DNA from 2 places in the Clostridium sp. FP1 genome. Region 2 is predicted to be linked to the other one. Evidence: a T-box and tRNA genes for the amino acid it is inferred to sense, from the RefSeq annotation. Region 2 holds a T-box; the other holds one or more tRNA genes.
What was found. The T-box of region 2 lies ahead of pheS (phenylalanine--tRNA ligase subunit alpha). A T-box ahead of a tRNA ligase gene usually reads a tRNA of that ligase, here a tRNA-Phe.
Positions count from the first base shown of each region.

Region 1 (3,425 bases), 3.9 Mb from region 2:
CTAGTTTTGTTACCCTTAACCTAAAGGACTTTTAAATCCGTTACCTTGAACCTCCGCTATATCAATTATAGAGATAAAAACTTCTTGATCTATAGCTTTTATTACTCTCTTAATTTGTGGTAGTTGTCCTAACGAAACAACACAGTACATTACATTTTTTCTATGGCTCGTATAAGCCCCTTCTCCATATAAAATAGTTACTCCTCTATTGAAGTTATTTAATATTGCATCACTTACTTCTTTTTCTTTTTCAGATACAATTAAAAGCATTTTACGTCTATTCAATCCATTAATTACTTTTTCCATAACGGCAGAAGTAATATACATAGCAATCAGCGTATATAATCCTACTTTAAAATCAAATAATACAGATCCAACAGCTACAATTAAGAAATTTATTATAAAGCTTACTATACCTACTTCTATACCATACTTTTTTTTAACATATATAGCTATAATATCCATACCGCCAGTAGATCCTTCATTAGAAAAAACAATTCCACTACCTATACCTGAAAGTACTCCTCCATATATACAATAAAGAAGTCTATAGGATTCTTCCACAGGAGCAAGAATATTTTTTAAAGGTGAGGTAATAATTAAAAAGAACGATAAGGAAACGGTTCCTATTATGGTAAATAAAGTGAATCTTTTGTTTATTTTTAATATACTTAATATAAGAAGTGGAATATTAAGTACTAATACTGTAACGCCCATTGGCATATTAAAAATATACTGTAACATTAACCCTATTCCTGAAAGACCTCCACTAAGAAGCTTATTGGGAACTATAAATAAATTGATTGAAACAGCTAAAATAAAACTACCTAACATAATAAGAACTATTTTCTGAAATAAATCTTTAAAATCAGTGGTGAATACCTTTTTCATGAACTGCCTCCATTTTTTTTATATTACAAAATAATTATTGATTATTTTATATCCTATATTTGTTTTTGTGTATATTATAATTATATACCATTTAACACTTAAAACATCATGTATCTTAATACTTTATATTATAAAAGTAAATACTTGTTTTATAAGAACAAAAGCATTTATGGTATAATTAAGTGAGGTGATTTTATGAATAGCTTAACAAATGATTGGAATGAACTCTTATTAGAAGAATTTAATAAGGATTATTTTTTAAAATTAAGAAACTTTTTAAAGCAAGAATATGAAACTAAGTTAATATATCCTGAAGTACAAAATATCTTTAATGCTCTTAACTATACCGCATATAAGGATGTAAAAGTTATCATACTTGGTCAAGATCCTTATCATGGTGCTAGTCAAGCTCATGGTTTAAGTTTTTCTGTAAATGCAGGTGTATCAACTCCCCCCTCTTTATTGAATATATACAAGGAATTATATAATGATATAGGCTGTTACATACCTAATAATGGGTATTTAAAAAAATGGTGCGATGAAGGGGTTTTACTTTTAAATACTGTTCTTACCGTTAGAGCTGACCAGGCTAATTCTCATAAAAATAAAGGATGGGAACATTTTACTAATAAGATCATTGCACTATTAAATGATAAAACGGATCCTATAGTTTTTATTTTATGGGGAAATAATGCCCGGGCTAAACAATCTCTAATAACAAATCCAATACACTACATAATAAAATCTGTTCATCCAAGCCCACTATCAGCTTATAGAGGTTTTTTCAATAGTAAACCATTTTCTATTACTAATAATTTTTTAATTTCAAAAGGTATATCTCCCATTGATTGGCAAATTAAAAATTTATAATATATTATTTTGAACATAAAAAAACGTCTTAGAATTATCTAAGACGTTTTTTGGTGGCTAGACCAGGAATCGAACCAGGGACACGAGGATTTTCAGTCCTCTGCTCTACCGACTGAGCTATCCAGCCACATTACCTGGCGACGACCTACTCTCCCACAAAGTTACCCCTGCAGTACCATTGGCGCATTGAAGCTTAACCGACCTGTTCGGTATGGGAAGGGGTGTTACCTTCATGCCATAATCACCAGATTGAGAAAATTATATTCTCTCAAAATTGCACAGTGAAATTATCTTCTCGCTTTCGCTTGAAGCTTACGCTTTATATATATTAAGGTCAAGCCCTCGACTTATTAGTATTAGTCAGCTGAACATGTTACCATGCTTACACCTCTAACCTATCAACCTGGTGTTCTTCCAGGAGTCTTACTAACACCGTGCTTACGCACGAGTTATGGGAAATCTCATCTCAGGGTGGGCTTCACGCTTAGATGCTTTCAGCGTTTATCCCTTCCAAACATAGCTACCCAGCGATGCCACTGGCGTGACAACTGGTGCACCAGAGGTTTGTCCATCCCGGTCCTCTCGTACTAAGGACAGCTCCCTTCAAATTTCCTACGCCCGCGACGGATAGGGACCGAACTGTCTCACGACGTTCTGAACCCAGCTCGCGTGCCGCTTTAATGGGCGAACAGCCCAACCCTTGGGACCTACTTCAGCCCCAGGATGCGACGAGCCGACATCGAGGTGCCAAACCTCCCCGTCGATGTGGACTCTTGGGGGAGATCAGCCTGTTATCCCCGAGGTAGCTTTTATCCGTTGAGCGATGGCCCTCCCACGAGGTACCACCGGATCACTAAGTCCGACTTTCGTCCCTGCTCCACTTGTAGGTGTCGCAGTCAGGCTCCCTTCTGCCTTTGCACTCTTCGCGCGATTTCCAACCGCGCTGAGGGAACCTTTGAGCGCCTCCGTTACTTTTTTGGAGGCGACCGCCCCAGTCAAACTGCCCACCTAACAATGTCCTGTGACCAGATTCATGGCCTCCAGTTAGAACCTCAGTACTGTCAGGGTGGTATCCCAAGGATGACTCCACACAGGCTGACGCCCATGTTTCTCAGTCTCCCACCTATCCTGTACAGACAATACCGAAATTCAATGCTAAGCTACAGTAAAGCTCTACGGGGTCTTTCCGTCCAATCGCGGGTAGCCAGCATCTTCACTGGCACTACAATTTCGCCGGATGTGCTGTTGAGACAGTGCCCAAATCATTACGCCATTCGTGCGGGTCGGAACTTACCCGACAAGGAATTTCGCTACCTTAGGACCGTTATAGTTACGGCCGCCGTTTACTGGGGCTTAAGTTCATACCTTCGCTTGCGCTAAGTAATCCCCTTAACCTTCCAGCACCGGGCAGGCGTCAGCCCCTATACATCAGCTTTCGCTTTAGCAGAGACCTGTGTTTTTGCTAAACAGTTGCTTGGGCCTATTCTCTGCGACCTACTTTCGTAGGCACCCCTTCTCCCGAAGTTACGGGGTCAATTTGCCGAGTTCCTTAACAGCAATTCTTCCGATGGTCTTAGGATTCTCTCCTCACCTACCTGTGTCGGTTTGCGGTACGGGCACCAATATCCTCGATAGAGACTTTTCTTGGCAGCGTGGAATCAGAT
Region 1 is NZ_JAAMNJ020000001.1:74,813-78,237, reverse strand. It holds gene G9F70_RS00430 (YitT family protein) at 16-891, opposite strand; gene G9F70_RS00425 (uracil-DNA glycosylase) at 1,087-1,761, shown strand; tRNA gene G9F70_RS00420 (tRNA-Phe) at 1,813-1,888, opposite strand; rRNA gene rrf (5S ribosomal RNA) at 1,894-2,010, opposite strand; rRNA gene G9F70_RS00410 (23S ribosomal RNA) at 2,092-3,425, opposite strand, start outside.
Region 1: it has a tRNA-Phe gene. The T-box ahead of pheS (phenylalanine--tRNA ligase subunit alpha) is inferred to sense a tRNA for this amino acid. The anticodon was not compared.

Region 2 (3,425 bases):
AAATATGTAGTTACAAAAGCAACTAATGCACTGCATGCTAAAGTATTATATAAAATAGGTGCAAATAGAGTGGTTTTTCCAGAACGAGATATGGGTGTACGCGTTGCTCATAATTTAGTCTCATCGAATATATTAGATTACATAGAATTATCTCCTGATTATAGTATAGCAGAAGTTGTTAGTCCGGAAGAGTGGCATAATAAGACCGTAAGAGAATTGAATATAAGAGCTCGATACGGCATAAATGTAATGGCTATAAAAAGGAATAATGACATTGATGTTTCTCCGCTGCCGGATACTGTAATTGAACAAGGTGATATTATTGTGGCGATAGGCAGTATTGAAGAATTAAATAAATTAGAAAGTCTAGTTAAATAAGGGGTATTGAGTTTGGAATATATTCAAAGTAAAGATAATTTATTGATTAAAGATATTAAAAAGTTAAAAGAAAAAAAATATAGAATAAGCAGTAATATGTTTTTAGTTGAGGGCTTTAGATTTGCAGAGGAAGCAATAGATTCCGATTTCGAAGTGGTAAATATTTTTATAAGTTCAAGAGGAGAGATAAAATATGAAGACTCTTCTTTGAAAAACAAGCTACAAAGTAATACTAAAGTTTATAGCATTAGCGACAGTTTGTTTAAAAGTATTTCTGATACGGAGAATCCACAAGGTATTATGGCTGTTGTTCGCAATAAGCCTGTAGAAATTAAATACCACCATGGGTTCTATATTCTAGCTGATAAAATTCAAGATCCTGGTAATATGGGAACTATAATTAGAACAGCTCATGCGGCAGGAGCATTAGGGATTATAATTACAAAAGGTACTGTGGATATTTATAATGAGAAAACTTTAAGAGCAACCATGGGTTCTATTTTTAAAATACCTGTTCTTTATGATAATGATTTATCATTGGTGCAAAAACTTAGGAATAGTGGATTTAAACTAGTTGCTAGTTCGCTGGACACTGATAAAAATTTTTATGAGGTAGATTTAAAAGAAAAAGTTATTATATCGGTTGGAAATGAAGGCAATGGAATAAGCAACCAAGTTTATGACCTATGTGATTTGAAAATTAAAATTCCTATGCCTGGTGGTGCAGAATCTTTAAATGTAGCAGTGGCTGCATCAATTATGATGTATGAAGTGGTAAGGCAAAAAAATAATATAGGATTTTTGAATTTATAGTTGAATTTTTTTGTGATTGTGGTTATAATGTTTTGTATACTTTTAAATAATAATAAACTATGACGGAGAGAGTAAATATAAGAATACTTACAGGGATAAGAAGCCTTAGACTGAGAGCTTCTAAAGGACATTTTTATATCGAAGTTCACTCCAGAGTTCTAGCAGCGAAATAAAGTAGTTGCTTAGCGGGTAGAATCGATAACTTTATCTAAGAGGACTTTTATTTAAGTCAATTAGGGTGGTACCGCGGATTTTCCGTCCCTTCATTGTGGACGGTTTTTTTTGTTTTATAAAAGATTATTAAATGTAAAAATTGCATAAATATGAAAGGAGTGTTGATTATGAAGGAAAAGTTAGAATCCATAAAAGCAGCAGCGTTGCAAGAACTAAAAGGAACAAATATTAAAACAGATTTAGAAAATATTAGAGTTAAATATTTAGGTAAAAAAGGTGAATTAACACAAATATTAAGGGGCATGGGAAAGCTATCAAATGAGGAAAGACCAATTGTTGGTAAATTAGCAAATGAAGTTCGAGAAGACATAGAAATACTTATAACTAAAGCCTCAGATTTATTTAAAAAACATGAAGTGGAAACAAAGCTAAAAAGTGAAATTATAGACATATCATTGCCAGGAAAAAAACAAATAGTAGGGAAAAGACATCCATTAGATCTAACGCTTGAAAAAGTTAATGATATATTTTTATCTATGGGATTCGCTATTGAAGAAGGTCCTGAAGTAGAGCGAGATTATTATAATTTCGAGGCTTTAAACATACCTAAAAATCATCCGGCAAGAGGTGAGCAAGATACCTTTTATATAAATGATAGTATAGTTTTAAGAACTCAAACCTCGCCAGTACAAATAAGAACTATGGAAGCTCAGAAACCACCTATAAAAATGATTTCACCTGGTAAGGTTTATAGATCAGACGCAGTAGATGCTACTCATTCACCAATATTTTATCAAATTGAAGGATTAATAGTAGATAAGGGTATTACTTTTGCCGATTTAAAAGGAACCTTAGAGCTATTTACCAAAAAGATGTTTGGCGATAAAATGGAAATGAAGTTTAGACCACATCATTTTCCGTTTACAGAACCTTCAGCTGAGATGGATGCTACTTGTTTTGTGTGTAATGGTAAAGGCTGCAAGGTTTGTAGTGGTAGTGGTTGGATAGAACTTTTAGGTTGCGGAATGGTTCATCCAGACGTTTTAAGAAATTGTGGAATTGATCCAGAAGTTTATAGTGGATTTGCTTTCGGATTTGGTCTTGATAGAATTACAATGTTAAAATACGGAATAGATGATATTAGAGCACTTTATGAAAGTGATATGAGATTTTTAAAACAATTCTAAGTATAAAGTTATAATTACTACTTATAAGAATACAAGAAGCTAAACTCTTGACAAGTGTTTAGTAAAAATACAATGCTAGGAGGATATAAAATGAAAGTACCAGTTAAATGGCTTAAAGATTATGTTGATATAAATATTTCAGCAAAGGAACTTTCCGATAAACTAACTATGTCTGGTTCAAAAGTAGAAGAGATTATTATATCAGGTGCTGAAATTGAAAATGTTGTTACAGGAAAAATAATAGAAATAGTAAAACACCCAGATGCTGACGCGTTGGTTATATGTCAAGTAAATATAGGATTAGACCTTCCAACACAAATTGTTACGGCGGCTACTAATATGAAAGAGCAAGATATTGTACCAGTAGCACTTCATGGATCAAGTTTGCATGGAGGATTAAAAATAAAAAAAGGTAAGCTTCGTGGTATAGTTTCAAATGGCATGTTCTGTTCTGAGGAAGAACTGGGAATTGCTGGGGATGAACCTGTTCATGGCTTAATGATACTTCCAGGGGATACTCCTATTGGGAAAGACATAAAAGAAGTTTTAAAGCTTCAAAGTGTACTAATAGACTTTGAAATAACTTCAAATAGACCAGACTGCTTAAGTGTTCTAGGCATAGCTAGAGAAACAGCTGCGACTTTAGGTATAGAATATAGAAAACCAGCCCTTGATTATAAAGCTACCGCAGCTGACAATGTGGAAGATATTTATAAGGTTAATATTAAAGATGAACTTTGTAGAAGGTACATGTTAAAAGGTATAAAAAATGTTAAAATAGAGCCTTCTCCACAATGGATGCAAGAAAGACTTTTAGAAGCAGAAATTAGACCAATAAATAACATAGTGGATATTACAAATTTTGTTATGGTA
Region 2 is NZ_JAAMNJ020000001.1:3,946,213-3,949,637, reverse strand. It holds gene G9F70_RS19150 (potassium channel family protein) at 1-378, shown strand, start outside; gene G9F70_RS19145 (TrmH family RNA methyltransferase) at 391-1,191, shown strand; T-box leader at 1,242-1,457, shown strand; gene pheS (phenylalanine--tRNA ligase subunit alpha) at 1,533-2,552, shown strand; gene pheT (phenylalanine--tRNA ligase subunit beta) at 2,643-3,425, shown strand, end outside.